Regions from separate parts of the Blautia sp. HCN-1074 genome, predicted to be linked through region 3. Evidence: predicted binding sites of a transcription regulator. Region 3 holds the regulator's gene; each other region holds the start of a gene.
The links. Region 3 encodes Rex, which represses fermentation and respiration genes when NADH is low (regulators of the CRP and FNR family bind a similar motif). Its sites were predicted from a motif close to ATTGTTAANTANTTAACAAT; they were not measured.
Positions count from the first base shown of each region.

Region 1: the regulator Rex is predicted to act here: its motif matches at 4,602-4,621, upstream of WKT11_RS03540 (L-lactate dehydrogenase).
Region 2: the regulator Rex is predicted to act here: its motif matches at 2,906-2,925, upstream of gap (type I glyceraldehyde-3-phosphate dehydrogenase).

Region 1 is NZ_JBBKBP010000002.1:296,309-303,415, reverse strand. It holds gene WKT11_RS03560 (hydrogenase iron-sulfur subunit) at 1-43, opposite strand, end outside; gene WKT11_RS03555 (CoB--CoM heterodisulfide reductase iron-sulfur subunit A family protein) at 34-2,022, opposite strand; gene WKT11_RS03550 (4Fe-4S dicluster domain-containing protein) at 2,029-2,418, opposite strand; gene WKT11_RS03545 (CoB--CoM heterodisulfide reductase iron-sulfur subunit B family protein) at 2,415-3,209, opposite strand; gene WKT11_RS03540 (L-lactate dehydrogenase) at 3,600-4,550, opposite strand; gene WKT11_RS03535 (glucosaminidase domain-containing protein) at 4,834-5,589, opposite strand; gene WKT11_RS03530 (hypothetical protein) at 5,694-5,816, opposite strand; partial or broken gene WKT11_RS03525 (AAA family ATPase) at 5,818-5,979, opposite strand; gene WKT11_RS03520 (bifunctional 5,10-methylenetetrahydrofolate dehydrogenase/5,10-methenyltetrahydrofolate cyclohydrolase) at 6,171-7,025, opposite strand.
Region 2 is NZ_JBBKBP010000030.1:16,173-23,279, reverse strand. It holds gene tpiA (triose-phosphate isomerase) at 1-429, opposite strand, end outside; gene WKT11_RS17760 (phosphoglycerate kinase) at 459-1,652, opposite strand; gene gap (type I glyceraldehyde-3-phosphate dehydrogenase) at 1,837-2,856, opposite strand; gene WKT11_RS17750 (histidinol-phosphatase HisJ family protein) at 3,268-4,086, shown strand; gene WKT11_RS17745 (alpha-amylase family glycosyl hydrolase) at 4,334-6,505, shown strand; gene WKT11_RS17740 (HAD-IC family P-type ATPase) at 6,743-7,107, opposite strand, start outside.
Region 3 is NZ_JBBKBP010000009.1:61,873-68,979, forward strand. It holds gene WKT11_RS09730 (GH25 family lysozyme) at 1-251, shown strand, start outside; gene WKT11_RS09735 (hypothetical protein) at 253-408, opposite strand; gene WKT11_RS09740 (S8 family peptidase) at 755-1,603, shown strand; gene WKT11_RS09745 (NADP-dependent isocitrate dehydrogenase) at 1,754-2,962, shown strand; gene abc-f (ribosomal protection-like ABC-F family protein) at 3,038-4,948, opposite strand; gene WKT11_RS09755 (redox-sensing transcriptional repressor Rex) at 5,262-5,909, shown strand; gene WKT11_RS09760 (NAD(P)H-hydrate dehydratase) at 6,120-7,107, shown strand, end outside.

The sequences.
Region 1 (7,107 bases), on a different contig from region 3:
CCACAATCTTAGGTCTGAATTCTTCGTTTGTTTCTATCGACATATTGCATCTACCTCCGCGATAATCTGTCTGTTGGAAAAGCCCTGCAGATCCATAGCACCGGACGGGCAGGCTACTGTACATGCACCACAGCCCTGGCAAAGTGCTGTATTTACAACGGCTACTCTTCTTGTTTCACGGATACCGTGGTCATTTACTTCTTTATCCTCATAGGAGATTGCTCCATACGGGCAGACATTTGCACATGTAGAGCATCCGTTACATAACAGTTCGTCGGATTTTGCTGTACATGGGTTGGTTGTCAGTTTATCTTTTGCAAGGAGACCGATGGCCTTAACTGCTGCAGCACCGGCCTGTGCAACTGTCTCCGGAATATCTTTCGGTCCCTGGCATACACCGGAAAGGAAGATACCTGCTGTAGGAGACTCTACAGGACGAAGCTTTGCATGGGCTTCTGTGAGGAAGTTATTGGTATCGATACTTGCTGTAAGCATGGTAGCAATCTTACGTACATCCGGATTTGGTTCAATGGCTGTTGCAAGGACGACCATATCTGCTTTCTTAAGGATCTGCTTATTATCGATCAGGTCAGATCCCTGTACAAGAAGACTTCCGTCCGGCTGAGGAATGACTTTTCCTACCTGGCCTTTGATGTAGTTTACACCGTACTGCTCTACAGCTCTTCTGTAGAACTCATCAAAGTTCTTACCTGGGGTACGCACATCAATATAGAAGACGGTTACATTTGTATCCGGATATTTATCACGAATTAACATTGCATGTTTTGCAGTATACATACAGCAGATTTTGGAACAGTATGGTTTTCCTCTGTCATCAGAGCAACGGCTTCCGACACACTGGATAAATACAAGTTCCTTCGGAGCTTTTCCATCGGAAAGACGCTCTAAGTGTCCCTTTGTAGGACCTGCTGCATTCATGATACGTTCCAGTTCCAGAGATGTAATGACATCTTTGCTCTGGCTGTATGCATATTCATCGTATTTGTCAAGTTTGATCGTATCGAAACCGGTGGCAACTACGATTGCACCATATTTCTGTGTTACGATCTCATCCTGCTGATCGTAATCAATGGCACCTGCCTGACATACTTTGGAACATACACCACATTTTCCGGTTTTAAACTTGATACAGTTCTCACGATCGATGACCGGAACATTCGGGATGGCCTGTGCAAAAGGAGTGTAGATAGCTGTTCTGTTATTTAATCCTCTGTTAAATTCATTCGGGATCTTTTTAGACGGACATTTCTCCTGACAGACACCGCAGCCTGTACACTTGTCCATATTTACACTTCTTGCTTTCTTTCTTATATCAACAGTGAAATCACCTACGAATCCACTGACATGTTCTACTTCACTATATGTATAGATATTGATCTTCTCATGAGCCGCTGCCTCTACCATCTTAGGTGTAAGGATACATGCGGAACAGTCAAGTGTCGGGAATGTTTTGTCAAGCTGTGACATTCTTCCTCCAATACTTGGAGTCTTCTCTACAATATCTACTTCATAGCCTGCATCAGCGATATCCAGGGCTGTCTGGATTCCGGCAATACCGCCGCCGATGATCAGGGCTCTCTTTGTAACACGGCTCTCTCCTGGCTGAAGAGGGGTGTTTAAGTTAACTTTTGCGATTGCTGCTCTGGCAAGGATTACTGCTTTCTTTGTAGCTTCTTCCATATCCTTATGAATCCAGGAACAATGCTCACGAATGTTTGCAATCTCCACCATGTATGGATTCAGGCCGGCTCTCTCTGCAGCCTTTCTGAATGTTGCTTCATGCATACGTGGAGAACATGAACAGACAACCACACCTGTCAGGTTCTTTTCTTTGATAGCTTCCTGAATCTTAGCCTGACCTGCTTCTGAGCACATGTACTGGTAATCTTCTGCATGAACGACACCCGGCTCTTTGGCAGCTAATTCAACTACTTTTTTTACATCTACCGTAGCGGCGATATTACTTCCGCAATGACAGACAAATACACCAATTCTCTGCACGCTGGCTTACCTCCTGTATCTTCTGAATGCACTTACCAGAAGCTGCTGTGGCACTTCCGGATCAAGAAGCTGTGGAATCTCATCTGCTGTCAGGTAATCTCCGCCTTTCTGGCGGACAACCAGCTGTCTTGCAGCGTCAATGATCTTTCCAGGTTTTACATCTCTTGGACAACGCTCTACGCAGGCAAAGCAGGAAAGGCATTTCCAGAGTGATTTTGAATTGGCAAGTGCTTCGATATCTTCGTTTACAACATAGGATACAAACTGATGTGGCTTGATATCCATTTCATTGAAGGAAGGACAGGTAGCAGAACATTTTCCACATTTCATACATTTCAGCGGATTGGTTCCTGAGATTTCTTTGATCTTCTCTGCTGCTGAATGATTGTCTCTCATTTTGCCACCTCCTCTTTTACTCCGAGGGCTTCTGCAAGCAGCTCTGTGAAATAATATACAGGCAGGTCGCTGGAAGCATTTTTATTTAAATTATATTTACACAATGGACAGGCTGTGATCAGCATATCAGCTCCAAAGCCTTTCGCACTGTCTTCGATTTTCTGACACATGTTCTGGGACATTTCTTTTTCCTTAAGAGAAATGTAACCGCCGCAACATTCATTTCTGTATGGATAGATGACCGGTTCTGCGCCAAGTGCACGGATGAAGTCTTCCATAATTGTCGGATTCTCAGGATCATCAAATGCCATGATCTTGCCCGGGCGTAATAAGAGACATCCGTAATAAGCTCCGATTTTCTTTCCTGTAAGCGGATTTACCACTTTCTCTTTCAGCTTGTCAAAGCCAACCTTATCGCGAAGTACTTCCAGATAATGGAGTACAATGGTCTCCCCTTCGTAAGGCTCTTCAAGCTGCATATAATTGTTTGCTCTGGTGCGGATATCTTCCACATTTTTCATATCATCATTGACACGTTTGATCACGTGATGACAGGCAGAACAGATTGTCACCAGATCCTGGCCTTTTTCTTTGGCCTGATTAAGAGCACGTACGGAAGAAAGTTTTGTGGCAATTTCATCTGTTCCCAGAGGATATACACCTCCGCAGCACTGCCAGTCTTCAATCTCTTCCAGTTCAAACCCAAGTGCTCTGGCGCTGGCTCTGGCATATTCGTCCAGATCTTTCGCCTTGTTTCTCAGGGTACAACCCGGATAATAACTGTACTTCATACTTAACATTATCCTTTCTTAGTTGTTCAGGTAAATAGTAAATACTGTCTTATTACTTATCTGATTAAGTTATATAACTCATATAAAAATCAAGATAAGCTTTGTCTTTTTTTTAACAATAAATAGACAAAAATATAAACCAAGACTAATACGATTACTTTTTATATCTTTTTTGAGACATAGAAAAATAAAAGAGTTCGCACACCCTTCCTCCGCATTAAAGGAGTGTATCAGCTCGATTTTCGACATATATCATATCATATTGATAACATTTTAACAAGTAGTTTTTGATAATTTTTTTAAATAAAATAATTTTGCTCTGATTTTTCATTTCGGATACCAGAGTCAAAAAGCATCACGTTCTCATGACTCTGGTATCTTATTTTATAGTTAATCAAGATTAATCTGAGCAATAATTTCTTTCAGTGCATCTGCACTCTTTTTCAGCTGTTCGATTTCAGTTTTTGTCATTCTCATTGGAACTTTGCCCTGTACACCGTTTGGTCCTACTAAGGTTAAGGTACTTAAACATACATCTTCGATGCCATACTCTCCGTGCATCATAGTAGATACTGTGGAAATGGATTCTGAGGAAGCTACCAGAAGGCTGCAAAGTTTGCATACAGAAGAAGATACCGCATAGAAAGTTGCACCTTTCTTGGAGATGATCTCGCCGCCTGATTTCTGTACATACTGAAGCATTGCTTCTTTGTCGATCGGCTCGATATCTTTTCCGAGTTTCTTCTCCAGATCATAGTATTCATCTACACTTACGCCGGAAATATAGGCTCCTGACCACGGAATAAAGGATGTATCGCCATGCTCGCCAAATACATAAGCATGAATGTTGCTCTGTGCAATCTGGAAATGCTCAGATAATCCGCAGCGCAGACGTGCCGAGTCAAGAATTGTACCAGAACCAAGGATCTGATTCTCCGGAAGTCCGGAAATCTTAGTAAATACATAAGTCATGATATCAACCGGATTACTTACGATCAGATAAAGAGCGTTTGGCGCTGCTTTTACGATCTCCGGTGTAATAGACTTGAGAATATTTACATTTGTCTGTGTAAGTTCAAGTCTTGTCTGACCTGGTTTACGGGCAATACCGGAAGTAATGATAACAATATCAGAGTCTTTGGCATCTTCATATTCACCGGCAATGATGGAAATAGGATCTCTGAAACAGGTTCCCTGAATGATATCGAGAACTTCGCCTTCTGCTTTCTGTTTGTTGATATCGATCAGAACGATCTCAGATGCGATATCCTGGCTTGATAAAGTGTACGCGATAGTAGAACCGACACTGCCTGCTCCAATGATAGTAATTTTACTGCTCATAATCTTAATACTCCTTTTCTCCTAACAAAATTGACTACTAAATGATAACATATTGTCAACTATTTAACAAGTGGATTTTTATTATTTTGTATAAAAATCTGCACAATTTTGTGAGATGGAATATTTTTAATCTTCAAAAAAATTTTTAGTAGAGCTGAAAGTTTGATATTTTTTTAACGTAAATTTATCCATATCAAGTATATCTTTTACTTTTTTATACTTTGATCAAAATAAAAAAGCCTGAATCTATAGTAATCTCCTATAAATTCAAAGGCTTTTTTCGTCAGCTTTTTAAGTCTGCCAATATTTTCCGTAATTTACTTCCATAATCCTTCCCCGCTGCCCAGCCGCCACCGTAAGGATTCTCCTGAATTCCGAGCCACTCTACATAGGGAGCAGTCTCTCTTGTCACATAATCAAAGCGTTCATCTACGCATTCCTGATTCAGGTCATCTGTAGAGGCGTATGCTTTTAAGTGCTGAACCTGGGCGCGGATTCCGGTTCTTACATCAGGGAAAGCAATTCCTTTTACTCCATTCCCGGTCGTTCCAAGACCTGCAAAGTTAAACTGAGTGATATCGGCATCCCCGCCGTAAGTCAGCCATCCGGTTTCGAGCATTGACTGTGCAAAGACAACCTCGCCGCGCACGTTTTCCGCATTCGCTTCTTCAATTATGATATCACAAAAAGTCTCAATGTCAGGTGCACCGCCTTCACTTAATTCTTCAGACGGATAAGTACAACCCTGGCTGTTATATAAGGAACACATTTCATCGGCTGATACAGTTGTACCGCCCATGATTGTATAATATCCGTAAGTATTATCGGTTGGATCTTCACCGGAAATTGCCTCCAGCCCTTCCAGACTTTTGGGCTTGGAAAGCTGTCCCTCCTGAGAATGGTCTACTTCATTCCCGGACTCCAGACTATTTTCCTGCACAGCGGCCTCCTCACTGGCGCTTATATTGAAAGGCATCCCCATCAGAAGAATTCCCATCACGCCTGTTACAAGGCAACATTTTTCTAATTTTCTTAACATAATTATCCTCTATATATTTATAATCACAACTCATTTCTCATGGGCCCTGATTGTTCTGTTGATAACTGATTTGATTTTTTGAGTTACAATTAATAGATCTTTGTTTACATCTTTTCCATTATCACCTTGCAGCGTTTCCTGCAAAATGCAATGCCATAAGCCAGAATCTCATTTCTGCCATCATTTCGCAGAAATTCTTCATATCTTCGGTCTTTAATCTGCTCCATAGCTTTTTGGCAGGCTTTTTCCAAATCTTCTCGGCCAAGTAAAAAGGCTTACCTTTCCCCACCCATTAAGTAACTGCTCAATCAGCTTTGTCTTATCGATATAATAAAAACCCAACTGACGGATCTCCGCAAAATCTTCAATTCCCACTGGCAGTTTAAGCATTTTAGAATCACTTCCTTTCCTCTCAGAACTTTAATGCTATTTGCCATTATCATAACACATGGTTACTTTTCCCACAAGTCACTGTCATACAAAAAAGAACCCACCACACGAAATCTAAAAATCTCTGTGATGAGTTCCTCTTCCCTTTTATGATTTAATCATCTGTACTTTCAAAATGATATATAAATCAATTAGTCATTAACTTTACGCATTGCAGCTTCTACTACATGTCCAACCAGTACGGAAGTTGTAACGCTTCCAACACCGCCCGGTACAGGTGTAATAGCATCTACGATCGGCTCTACTGCAGCGTAGTCAACGTCTCCGCAAAGTTTGCCTTCTGCGTTTACATTAATACCTACGTCGATTACTGTCTGTCCTTCTTTTACATACTCAGCTCCGACAACACCGGCGCGGCCTGCGGCCACGATGATGATATCTGCCTCACGTGCTACAGACGGCATATCTACAGTTCTTGTGTGGCAGATTGTAACAGTTGCGTTCTTCTTAACAAGCATCATTGCTGCCGGTTTACCAACAACAAGGCTTCTTCCGATTACTACTGCTTTCTTGCCTGTGCAGTCGATTCCATAGTGATCAAGGATTTCCATACATGCCTGTGGTGTACATGGCGGGAAACCGATCTGTTTGCCGGTGAATACACCTGACATGGAAAGGTCTGTCATACAATCAACGTCTTTTTCAGGAGCAAGTGCGTTCTCGATTACTGCCTGATCCAGATGTTTTGGAAGTGGACGGAATAATAATACGCCGTGAATCTTGTCATCTTTGTTTACTTTATCGATTGTTGCAAGAAGTTCTTCCTGGGAAACATCTTCCGGAAGTAAGATCTTCTCACATGCAACGCCTAAAGTTTCGCAGCGTTTTGTAGCGCCTCTTTCATAAGAGATATCGCTTGGGTTCTCGCCTACACGGATGATACAGAGAGTAGGATTTACTCCTTTTCCCTGAAGCTCTGCTACGTTAGCTTTGATTTTCTCATTTAATGCTGCTGTTACTTCTTTACCTAATAACTGCTTAGCCATTGATTGTTTCCTCCCAAATTGCACTCATATTGTCTTTATATTATGATGTCAGGGTCAAAAGATCCTTTGCCCCTGATATCAT
Region 2 (7,107 bases), on a different contig from region 3:
GATGAAATCCATTGTCACGCCCTGCTCTCTCTGAGTAAGAGTTTCGCCACAGCACATGATTGGTGTGATTCCATGTTCGAAAGCTTTAAGGATTTTCTTGTTAACGTCTTCGTTTGTTTCTCCGAAGTATTCTCTTCTTTCGGAATGTCCGAGAACAACATATTTAACACCAGCGTCTACGAGCATTGCAGGGGAAATCTCTCCTGTGTATGCACCTTTTTCTTCAAAGTACATATTCTCAGCACCAACCTGGATGTTTGTTCCTTTAGCAGCCTCTACAACCGGGACAATGTCGATTGCAGGTACGCAGAATACTACATCTACTTCGTCATTTACTACTAATGGTTTTAATGTTTCTACTAATTTAACGGCTTCGCTTGGTGTCATGTTCATTTTCCAGTTACCAGCGATAATTTTCTTTCTTGCCATGATTCTGTATCTCCTTCTTATAGAATTACTTATTTATCGTTTGCTGCTGCAACACCCGGGAGTTCTTTTCCTTCCAGGAATTCAAGAGATGCACCGCCACCTGTGGAGATGTGTGTCATCTTATCGCCATAGCCAAGGATGTTAACAGCTGCTGCAGAATCACCACCACCGATGATAGTTGTAGCATCTGTATCAGCAAGTGCTTTGGCAACAGCTTCTGTACCATGAGCAAAGTTAGGCATTTCGAAGCAGCCCATCGGTCCGTTCCATACAACTGTCTTAGCATCTTTTACAGCCTCAGCAAAAAGCTTCTCTGTTTCCGGTCCGATATCCATTCCTTCCCATCCGTCCGGGATCTCTCCACGTTTTACAACCTGAATATTGCAGTCATTGGAGAAGCTGTCACCGATTCTGTTATCTACAGGAAGAAGAAGTTTTACGCCTTTTTCTTCAGCTTTCTTCATCATGTCTAATGCATACTGAAGATAATCATCCTCACAGAGAGACACACCGATATGTCCTCCCATAGCTTTGGAGAATGTATAGGACATACCACCACCGATGATAAGAGTATCTACTTTATCAAGAAGGTTATTGATTACAGAGATCTTGCTGGAAACCTTAGCTCCGCCAAGGATAGCAACGAATGGTCTCTCAGGATTGTTTACGGCGTTTCCAAGGAAATCGATTTCTTTCTGCATTAAGTAACCAACAACTGCTGTATCAACATATTTAGTTACACCAACGTTAGAGCAGTGTGCTCTGTGTGCTGTACCAAATGCATCATTTACAAATACATCACAAAGGGAAGCGAGTTCTTTGCTGAATTCGTCTCCGTTCTTTGTTTCTTCTGCACGGTAACGTGTATTCTCAAGTAAGATAACGTCTCCGTCTTTCATCTCAGCTACTGCTGCTTTTGCGTTTGGTCCTACTACTTCCGGGTCTGCTGCAAATTTAACTTCCTGTCCTAATAATTCGGAAAGACGTTTAGCAACCGGTGCAAGAGATAATTCTGGTTTCGGTTCTCCCTTCGGTTTTCCAAGGTGAGAGCAAAGAATGATCTTTCCACCGTCAGCGATCAGTTTCTTGATTGTAGGAAGAGCTGCAACCAGACGGTTCTCATCTGTAATCTTACCATCCTGAAGCGGAACATTGAAGTCACATCTTACAAGAACTTTTTTACCTTTTACGTTGATATCATCAACAGATTTTTTATTCAGCATTTGTGGTGCCTCCTTAATAATATTCTTTATGTGTTACTGCATTGTCCACAGTAACATAGATTCCTCGAGCGTCCTGTAAAATCTGCTATGGCAGTTTTTCGGATGCTCAGACAACGCGAAAAGGATCCGGTCCAAATCAGACCGGACCCTTCCTTGGAGTCTATTCTTCTACACTTACTGAAAATTAAGCGTTCAGCAGTTTACCAAAATGTTTGATTGTACGAACCATCTGGCTTGTGTAGGAGTTCTCGTTGTCATACCAGGAAACTACCTGTACTTCTGTTGTGCCATTCTCAAGTGGAAGAACCATTGTCTGAGTAGCATCGAACAGAGAACCAAATCTCATACCAACGATATCGCTGGATACGATTTCATCTTCATTGTATCCGAAGGATTCGTTAGAAGCTGCTTTCATAGCTGCGTTGATCTGTTCTTTTGTTACGTTACCTTCAACAACTGCTGTTAAGATTGTTGTAGAACCTGTTGGGGTAGGAACACGCTGAGCAGATCCGATTAATTTGCCGTTCAGTTCTGGGATAACAAGACCGATAGCTTTAGCAGCACCTGTGCTGTTAGGAACGATGTTAACTGCAGCTGCACGAGATCTTCTTAAGTCACCTTTTCTCTGTGGTCCATCAAGTGTCATCTGATCGCCTGTGTAAGCGTGGATTGTGCACATGATACCAGATTTGATTGCAGCAAGGTCATTTAATGCTTTAGCCATTGGAGCTAAGCAGTTTGTTGTACAAGAAGCTGCAGAAATGATGTGGTCTTCTTTTGTAAGAGTTTCATGGTTTACATTGTAAACGATTGTCTTAAGGTCGTTTCCAGCCGGAGCGGAAATGATAACGTGTTTAGCACCTGCATCGATATGAGCCTGAGCTTTGTCTTTGGATGTGTAGAATCCTGTACACTCAAGAACTACGTCTACGCCGATTTCTCCCCATGGAAGTTCAGCAGCGTTAGCTTTTGCATAAATTTTGATTTCTTTTCCGTCAACTGTGATGGAATCTTCTCCTGCTGTTACTGTGTCTGCAAGAGCATATTTTCCCTGTGTTGAGTCATATTTTAATAAGTGAGCAAGCATTTTAGGAGATGTTAAATCGTTGATTGCTACGATTTCAAATCCTTCTGCTCCAAACATCTGACGGAATGCAAGACGTCCGATACGTCCAAAACCATTGATTGCAACTTTTACTGCCATGATAAAATTCCTCCTATGAATTAAGTGGTTAATTATGGTAATCCTTTTGTTTGTTAAAGAATCATCAACCTGTATTGTATTGTACATAATTCTAAACAAAAATTCAAGACCATTTTCCAAAAAAACAAATAAAAATTAAGTAAAAAATGTAAATTCTATGCTATACTTGGTATGTGGTATGCTTTAAACATTACTGTCAGAAGCAAATTGATACTGTTTTGCATTATTTTTTCATTATTCTCAATATATAAATGTCCAATTTTCAGGATTCTGGTACTTTCATGTCAAAGTACTTTGAGGAATAATAATGTGTGGACAGTAACTCGATAAAGGCTTTGGATGTTTACCACATATATACAGCACGATCATCACCACATTATATTATTTATAATAGAAGAAAGGACTGAACTTATGGACAGACAGATATTATGGGATTGCCATATGCATTCTTCTTTTTCCGCTGATTCTGATACTCCTATGGAGTCTATGATACAGCGTGCTATCGAACTCGGTATTCAGGGGATTACTTTTACGGAGCATCTTGACCCTGATTATCCGGCTACTCCTGATGGTCTGGATTTTTCTCTGGATATTTCATCTTATCAAAAAAAGCTTATAGAAATGCAGTCTTTATATAAGGATAAAATTCATCTGCGTTTTGGAATCGAATTGGGGTTGCAGATGCACCTGGGAGATTATTTTAACTCACTTCTCTCTCAGACACCTTTTGATTTTGTCATAGGATCTTCTCATCTTGTTCATGGATACGATCCTTATTATCCTGATTTTTTTGAGGGACGCAAGGAATTTCTGTGTTACATGGAGTATTTTGAATCTATTCTTGAAAATATTTCTGTATATGATGATTTCGATGTTTATGGTCATATTGATTATGTTGTCCGTTACGGTCCTAATAAAAACCGCCAGTATTCTTATGGCCGCTATAAGGATATCCTGGATGAGATTCTTAAGAAACTCATTTCAATGGGAAAGGGAATTGAGCTTAACACAGGTGGATATCATTATGGACTTGGCGAGCCAAACCCTTGTGTTGCGGTAATAAAACGTTACAAAGAACTCGGTGGAGAAATCATTACGGTTGGCGCAGATGCCCATACACCGGATAAAGTAGCATATGCCTTTGATAAGGCCGCTAATGTACTTGAAACTTGTGGTTTCAAACATTATACCGTATTTAAAGACCGTAAACCGAAATTTATTTCTTTATAAAGTATTTGAATACTTGCCTATATGGCAGTCTATGTAATATAATATCTCATGATATCAGGGTTAATAATTCAAAAAGTCATATGTACATGCATGATAATACTTTTAACCCTAGTACAGCGAATATTAAGTAACTGCTTTCCGTAAATCAACCGATTGGTACACCAGAGCATTTCACATGATTTCAGAGGCGCAGTTTTAAGGCTGCGGCTTTCTGTATATATTTTTTCATAAACCAGGGAGGAATATTATGGCTAAAAAAAGACTCCAGAAGAAGCATTCTTCAGCAACAGTCAGAAAACAGGAAACTGAAACATTAAAGGTAACTACCTCTAAAACAGAACCTGTTAAAGTAGAAACTTCTAAAGTTGAACCAATCAAAGTGGAAACTTCTAAAGTAGAGCTTGTCAAAGTGGAAACTTCCAAGGTAGAGCCTGTTAAGGTGGAAACTTCTAAGACAGAACCAACCAAAGTGGAAACTTCCAAAACTGAGCCAATCAAAGTGGAAACTTCTAAAACTGAACCGATTAAAGTAGAAACTTCCAAAACTGAACCAGCTAAGCTGGAAATGCCTGCTGATCTCGCTGTATATAATGAGCGTTTCCAGAAGCATTACGATGAATTAAAATGGTTATACTGTGAATTATATCAGGATCGCGATGATGTCATGACATATCTCAATGACCTCACATCTAATATGAAGACCTTTTATAATGGAAGAAATGCAGCATTAAGAGCATCTGACAGCAAACGTGAAGCAGATCCTAATTGGTATAAACGCAATGACCTGTTAGGTATGATGATGTATGTAAATAACTTTGCGCATACTTTAAAGGGTCTGGAAGAGAAACTGGACTATGTACAGGAATGCAATGTAAACTATCTGCATCTGATGCCTCTGCTCGCATCACCGGAAGGTAAAAGTGATGGTGGCTATGCAGTTGCTGATTTCCGTACCGTTCAGCCGGAACTTGGCACTATGGAAGACTTTTCAGAGTTAACAGCCAAATGTCACGAACGAGGCATTAATATCTGCCTTGATTTCGTTATGAACCACACATCCGAGGATCACGAATGGGCAAAACGCGCACGCGCCGGTGAAAAAGAATATCAGGATCGTTATTTCTTCTTTGATTCCTACGATGTTCCTGCTCTCTACGAGCAGACCTGTCCTCAGGTATTCCCGACTACTGCGCCTGGCAACTTCACATGGCTGGATGATGTACATAAACATGTTATGACCACATTTTATCCATATCAGTGGGATTTAAATTACAGAAATCCTGTTGTATTTAATGAGATGGTTTATAACATGCTGTATCTTGCCAACCAGGGCGTTGATATTGTACGTCTTGATGCAGTTCCTTATATCTGGAAACAACTTGGCACAAACTGCCGCAACCTGCCTCAGGTTCACACTATCGTGCGTATGATGCGTATGATCTGCGAGATCGTATGCCCGGGAGTTCTGCTCCTCGGAGAAGTTGTTATGGCTCCTGAAAAAGTAGTTCCATACTTTGGTACACTTGAGAAACCAGAATGCCATATTCTGTATAACGTTACGACAATGGCAAGTACCTGGCATACTGTTGCCACTAAGGATGTATCTCTTCTTCGCAGACAGCTGGATATTCTTGGTTCACTTCCTAAGGAATATGTATTCCAGAATTATCTGCGCTGCCATGATGATATCGGCTGGGGATTAGATTATGATTTTCTTAAGAACTTCTCTATCGATGAAGTGTCCCATAAGAAGTTCCTTAACGATTTCTTTACAGGAAAATATCCGGATACATTTGGACGTGGTGAACTCTACAATGACGATCCTCGCCTGGGTGATGCAAGACTTTGCGGAACTACTGCTTCTCTTTGTGGAATCGAGAGATTCGGATTTGAGGGAAATACTGCGGGTGTGGACAGAAGTGTACGTTATGATATCACATTACATGCGTTTATGCTTTCCCAGTCCGGTATTCCGGTTATCTACAGTGGTGATGAGATCGGCCAGTTAAATGACTATGCTTATAAGAATAATCCAAATAAAGCAGCTGATTCCCGTTATCTCCACAGAGGAGAATTCAACTGGTCTCTTGCTCCGAACCGAAATATCGCTGACACTGTACAGGGTAAACTTTTCCATGCACTGGATCATCTGGAACATATCAGAAGTGAGCACAACGTCTTTGATACAAATGCATCTCTTCGCACTATCGATACATGGGATTCTTCTATCCTTGCACTTGTTCGTGAAAATGATGATGAGAAATTTATCGGTATCTACAACTTCAGTGATCAGGATAAGGTTGCATGGATCAATGAAGATGATGGTATGTATACAGACCTTATCACAGGTCACGAGATGGAAGCTAAGGGCGTTATGATTCCGGCATTTGGATGCTTCTGGCTGTGTAGAAAAAAATAATATCAGATTTGTATCAGTTTAGTTGACAAAGGCGATATTAAACCATCTGTTATTTTCATATGTAATAACGCAAATAAGGACAACCCGTATTTTTCGCGGATTGTCCTTATTTTTTAACCCATATACATTTTATTGCAAGAAAGAATCCTGTTTGCGGAATTCTCCGTCTGTGTTGGGTTGTTTTAGCAACATAATTCCTCTCCGTCGCAGTGCGATCCTTCCCGGAGGACTTCTGTCTTATTTCTGTACTCTTTCCAGAAATCTTGCAAAAAATCCCCTATCCTTATCTTCTTTATCCAGAGATTTCTCGTAAATTCTTCTGATCCATTCTGTGATTGTTTCAATCAGAATCGGAGAAAATGTCATCAGGACGAATACAAGGATAATCATTCCGAATTCCAGTGATCCCAAGGTCAATAGTTTCTGTAATACTACAGCACTTATAAAAAATGCAAATTGCATTCCATAAATGATTACTTTTCTATATGTGTTCAACGGCGAGTAAACTGTACGCAGAGCAGACATATAATTCCATCCGGTAACAAGAACACATGCTGTATTTAACATTACATTGGAATGATATACATTCTGGCAGACCAGCA
Region 3 (7,107 bases):
ATGGCGTACGCTGTGAAGATGGAATGAAACGCGTAACGGAAAATGGCACTTCTCGCACTTATTATTTCCACACAGATGGAAAAGCACATAAAGGCTGGCTGACATATAAAGGTAAAAAATATTATTTTTATAAAGGAAACAGTAAAATATTATCAGGAACCAGAGCAGAGAATATTACTCTGACCAGCTCAAATAATATTGTTTCTGTCTTTGATAAAAACGGAGTATGCACAAAACAGTACAAAAAATAAATTAGCTGGTATGTGTCTTTTTCCATTCATTTATAAATTCTATCTGTTCCTGATCGGAGATTTCCTGTGATGCTGCGTCGTTTCCGGCGGCTACACAGCATAGGAGAATGAAAGTCTGACAGAGAAGAAAGACCAGAATAAATAATAACGTAATCATAAGCTGCCTCCTGTTATATGCGAGAGATACTGACTTTTGGTATAGACTTTATGAATATACCAAAAGTCTTTGCATATTTTGAGAGTTTTATACATTTTATTCAAAAAAAGCAGAAAAATACCAGATGCTAATGAGAAATGTAAAGGGATTGTCAGGAATACTTGTAAATAATAATTGTTGGAAACACGAAGACAAGTTTTCGGGAATAATTTAAAGTAAGACTGGGCTTATAATATTTCAATGAAATGACGTTAGGGTCAAAAGTCTTATCGTGCAGGCGCGAATGACTTTCTGACTTTTTGCTCCTGATATCATAAAATGTTATAAGTGGATTGAGGAGTTGTTTATGATAAATTCAGATGATTCCGGCTATTCAGGAAAGGGCATTGGTGTCTGTGTGCTGGATACCGGGATTTATTCTCATATAGATTTTACAGGGCGGATACGGGCATTTCATGACTTCATCGGACACCGTATCCAGCCGTATGATGATAATTCTCATGGAACCCATGTATGTGGTATCATAGGCGGTGACGGAAGAGCTTCACAGGGGCGTATCAGGGGAGTTGCACCTGGCTGTGAACTGATTATGCTGAAAGTTCTGGACCGTATGGGAAACGGAAGAAAAGAGGATGTGCTGAGGGCTTTTCAGTGGATTTTGGAGAACCGGCGGTATTATGGAATCCGTGTGGTCAATATTTCTGTCGGAACGACTTGTCGAACATTTGAGGATCATAAGGTTTTGATTGATGGAGTAGAGCGGTTATGGGATGAAGGACTGGTTGTAGTGGCCGCAGCAGGAAATCAGGGACCTGGTCCGGGAAGCGTGACGGCGCCCGGAAGCAGCCGTAAGATCATTACCGTAGGCTCCAGTGATCTTCTCACGGGGCGGACTGCCATATCAGGAAGAGGACCGACTTTTGAATGTATCTGCAAGCCTGATCTGGTTGCTCCGGGAAATCATATACTTTCCTGTGCTTCGGGACCGGATAACGGATATGGAGTTAAGAGTGGCACATCCATGTCCACACCTCTGGTTTCCGGCGCGGCAGCACTGATGTTAGAAAAAAATCCGGAGCTGACAAATGTTCAGATTAAGATGAAATTAAAAGAATGTGCCAGAGATCTGGGACTGCCTAAAAATCAGCAGGGTTGGGGAGAATTGGATTTGGGACATCTTATGCGATCAGTATGAATTAATTGTACAATTGCAGAAATACCACTTTACCATACAAAAGCATTGACGAATGGTCAGATTTCGGCTATTATGATAGTTAATTGATTATCAAAGGTGCTGTACACACAGTGAACAGTAAAATTATCAAAGCCAAAGAGGAGGACTAACATGAAAAAAATTCAGATGCAGACACCACTTGTGGAAATGGATGGAGATGAGATGACCAGAATTCTCTGGAAGATTATTAAAGATGAACTTATTCTCCCATATATTGATTTGAATACTGAGTATTATGATCTTGGCCTGGAATACAGAAATGAAACTGATGACCAGGTAACTGTTGACGCAGCAGAAGCTACCAAGAAGTACGGCGTTGCAGTTAAATGTGCAACGATTACTCCGAATAAGGCGAGAATGGAAGAGTACACCTTAAAGAAAATGTACAAAAGCCCGAATGGAACGATTCGTGCGATTCTTGATGGAACCGTATTTCGTGCTCCGATTGTTGTAAAGGGTATCGAGCCATGTGTTAAGAACTGGAAGAAACCGATCACGATCGCACGTCATGCATACGGTGATGTGTATAAGAATACAGAGATGTACATTGATGGACCAGGAGATGCTTATCTGGTATTTGAAGGTGCTGACGGACAACAGAGAAAAGAATTGATTCATCACTATGAAGGCCCGGGGGTTCTTCAGGGTATGCACAATCTGGATAATTCTATCACAAGTTTTGCAAGATGTTGCTTTAATTATGCGCTTGATACGAAACAGAATCTGTGGCTTGGCGGCAAGGATACGATTTCCAAGATTTATGACGGACGTTTCAAAGAAATTTTTGCAACGATCTATGAGAATGAATTCAAGGATAAATTCGAGGCAGCAGGCATTGAATACTTCTACAGTCTGATCGATGATATTGTAGCCCGCGTTATGAAAGCGGAAGGTGGATTTATCTGGGCGTGCAAGAACTATGATGGTGATGTTATGAGTGATATGGTTTCTTCTGCGTTTGGTTCTCTGGCTATGATGACATCCGTTCTGGTATCCCCTCAGGGTTATTATGAATATGAGGCTGCTCACGGAACTGTACAGAGACACTATTATCGTCATCTGAAGGGCGAAGAGACCTCCACAAACTCTGTGGCAACAATTTTTGCATGGACTGGTGCACTGAGAAAAAGAGGCGAATTAGATGGCAATAAAGATCTGATGGAATTCGCAGACAAGCTTGAGAAAGCTACTCTGGAGACGATCGAGAGCGGTAAGATGACAAAAGACCTTGCATTGATTACTTCTCTTGAGAATGTAACCGCGCTGAATAGTAAGGAATTTATTCTTGCAATCAGAGAAAAGCTGGATGAGATTTTATAATTTGTAAATGATTATGTCTCAAAACTGATAGATCGTATTTTATAAGATATATAATAAAAATGGGAGGAACCTGCATTATGCAAGTTCTTCCCATTTTTCATATAATCCCTCAAGTTCTTCGGTAATTGCGGACTTCTCTTTGCTGAGTTTTGCACATTCTGCTACGTTGGTGCAGATATCCGGGAGAACCATGGTTTCGTCGATTTCTTTGTCTCTTGTTTCAAGTTCTTCAATACGGGCTTCAACTTTTTTCAATTCATTTTCGCGTTTTCTTTGGCGTGCCTGTTCTTCTTTCTGTTGTTGCCAGGAGAGTTTATTGTCAGATGCCTGTTTGGCTTCTGCGATTGCCTGGGCGGCAGCGGGTGCATATTTTTCAGTCAGTTCTTCTTTCTTTTCCAGATAATAATCATAGTCTCCGATATAATTTACGACTGCCTGGTTAGTCAGATCCAGAATTCTGGTAGCTGTCTGATTGATGAAATATCGATCGTGGGAGACATAGAACACGGTTCCGGTATAGCTGTTTAATGCCTCTTCCAGGATTTCCTTGGATGCGATATCAAGATGGTTGGTAGGCTCATCGAGAATCAGAAAGTTTGCCTCTGAAAGCATCAGCTTGGCGAGAGATACACGGCCTCTTTCTCCACCGGAGAGGGCAGAGATGAGCTTAAATACATCGTCTCCTGTGAACAGGAAAGCAGCGAGCATATTTCGAATCTCTGTTTCTGTAAGAGTAGGATAAGCATCAGAAATTTCTTCAAAGATAGTTTTCTCCATATGCAGTACGTGATGTTCCTGATCGTAATAGCCAATCTGAACTTTAGAACCAAGACTGAATCTGCCGCCGTCTGCATCAATCAGTCCATTGATGATCTTTAACATGGTAGTCTTACCGGTTCCGTTATTACCAATCAGAGCTACACGTTCTCCACGCTTGATCTCAAAAGAGATATCGCTGAAAAGTGTCTGCCCCGGGAAAGATTTGGAAAGGTTCTCTACAGTGAGAACGTCGTTTCCGCTGATAAATCTTGGTTCCAGTGAGATTCGCATCTGGTTCTGGATTTCCTGTGGCTTATCGATACGCTGAATCTTATCCAGCATTTTTTCACGGCTCTCCGCGCGCTTAATTGACTTCTCACGGTTAAAGGATTTCAGTTTGGCAATAACAGCCTCCTGATGTTTGATATCACGCTGCTGGTTAAGATAAGCTTTATACTGCGCGTCACGAAGCTGTGCTTTTTTGAGTGCATAGGCGGAGTAATTTCCACTGTACATACGCATAGTGCCGGCTTCAATTTCTACTACCTTAGTGACTACCTTGTCAAGAAAATAACGGTCATGGGATACAATAAATACAGCTCCCGGATAGTTGAGCAGATAAGTTTCCAGCCAGGAAATACTCTCCATATCAAGGTGGTTGGTAGGCTCATCCAGCAGAAGGATATCCGGGCTGGAGAGAAGCAGTTTACCGAGAGCAACACGTGTTTTCTGACCTCCGGAGAGAGTTTCAATCTGGCGTTCGAAATCATCTTCGGTAAAGCCAAGACCTTTTAATACGCCCATGATCTCGCTTTTGTATGCGTATCCGTTTTCCAATTCAAACTGGTGGCTCAGTCTCGTATAAGTATTCATCAGACTGTCCAGAGCATCACCTGTGGTTGTTTTCATCTCCTGTTCCAGAGAACGCAGGCGATTCTCCATATCAATGATGTGCTGCTTGGTAGAAATCAGCTCCTCATAAATCGTGTGGTGTCCATGGATATCCTGGTACTGGGCGAGATATCCGATATTTTTATCTTTGGCAAGGACTACGTTTCCCGAATCAGGTGAGAGCTCGTGCATGATGATACGCAGCAGGGTAGTTTTACCGGCACCATTATTGCCAATCAGAGCTGCTTTTTCACGGTCTTCTATATGGAAACTGGCGTCTTGAAGGATGACTTTTTCGCCAAAAGATTTACAGATATTCTGACATGATAAAATCATAAGAATTCCTCCATTTATAATTTGTCCGCGTACTATTATAATCGAAAAAAGTTGTTTTTGAAAGTATTTTAAATGAATTTATCTATTTCTACAAAGATATTCGTTGCTTAGTAGTGCAATCCCAATTTGTTCCAGACTGCCGGAAATGATAGAAAGTTATAGATAAAAAATAGAAAATACCGTTTTATAAGATAGTTTCTGAGGTAAATTGATAAAAAATGCAGAATTATTTGGTGAAAAAGTACAGAATTAGTTTGACAATAAAATAACATCTGGGTATAATTGACATAGACAAGTTAAGGAGGGAAAATTTGTGGAAGCTAAGGAAATTTCAAAAGCGGTGATTAAACGTCTGCCACGTTATTATCGCTACCTCGGTGAGTTGATGGAGGAGAATGTTGAGCGTATATCTTCCAATGATCTCAGCAAAAAGATGCATGTGACAGCTTCCCAGATTCGTCAGGACTTAAATAATTTCGGCGGTTTTGGTCAGCAGGGTTATGGCTATAATGTACGTTATTTATACACAGAGATCGGCAAGATCCTTGGACTGGATACAGTACATCCGATGATTATTCTTGGTGCCGGTAATCTGGGACAGGCGCTGGCCAATTATGTGGACTTCGAAAAACGTGGTTTTAAACTGGTTGGTATTTTTGATGTAAATCCTGTACTTGAGGGAATTGCGGTGCGCGGAATCGAGATACAGATGTTAAGTGATCTTCCATTTTTTCTGAAGGAGAATGAGGTAGAGATTGCTATTTTGACTCTTCCGAAGAATAAAGCCAAAGAGATGGCGAAGATTTTAATTGATAATGGAATTAAGGCAATCTGGAACTTTGCACACATTGATCTGGATGCTCCGGAGGATGTAATGGTTGAGAATGTACATCTTTCAGAGAGCCTTATGACTCTGTCCTATAACCTGAGTGAATACAGGAAAGAGCACGAAGGCGAGTAGAACATGATGTGGAACACAAGGCTGTGGTCATCTGATCACAGCTTTTCTGAATTTAGCAGGATGATTTGGCTTATTCACAACTATAAAATGAAAGTGGATTTAAAATATCCGTCTGGCCAGAATGGCTGAGAAATTTATTCTGTATAAAATTACGTGGTGGAACAAATTAAATATTTGATGAAATACGGGAACATACGGGGAGGTGAACAGATGAGAGGAGTTGTGACTGCGGCAGAAATGAAGGCGCTGGATGCAAATACGATTGAGAAAGCCGGAATTCCTTCGCTGGTATTAATGGAGCGTGCTGCATTACAGACTGTTACAGAAATCATAAAGCGGGTGAATACGAAGGATAAAGAGAAAATCCTGGTGGTCTGCGGAACCGGGAATAACGGAGGAGACGGACTGGCAATTGCCAGATTACTCCATTTACACGGATTTAAAACGTGGTATTATATTGTTGGAAATGAAGAAAAAATGACAAAAGAAACTTCCAGTCAGCTTCGCACAGCAGAGTATTATCATACTCCACGGGTGCATAACCTGATTCTGGATGAATATACTACTATAGTAGATGCCATTTTTGGAGTTGGACTCAGCAGACCGATAGAGGGAAAATACGGAGAACTTATCAGCGAATTAAATCAGGCATCTGCGTTTAAAGTTGCGGTGGATATTCCTTCAGGGATTGATGCAGATACAGGATTCGAGAAAGGAATCGCTTTCCGGGCCAATCTTACGGTTACATTTGCTTTTCGAAAGAGAGGCCTGTGTTTCTATCCGGGGCGTATGTATGGTGGGGAGATCATTGTGGCGGATATTGGGATTTATTCAATGCCTGATAAGAAAATCCGAATGAATTACCTGGAAAGAGAAGATTTGAAAATGCTTCCGGACAGACTTCCCTATGGGAATAAGGGGACTTTCGGTAAGGTACTTTTGGTTGCAGGTTCTGAAGGAATGTGCGGTGCAGCATATTTAAGTGCCGCAGCTGCACTAAAGTGTTCGGCGGGCATGGTGAAGATCCAGACCGTGGAGGCAAATCGTGTTCCATTACAGACACTTCTGCCGGAGGCAATGATCACCTGTGATTTTGATGAGAGTAAAAATGAGAGAATGCTGGAATGGTGTGATGTGCTGGTGATCGGACCGGGGCTGGGAGCAAGTGCACAGAGCAGAGAGCGTGCTCAGTGGTTTC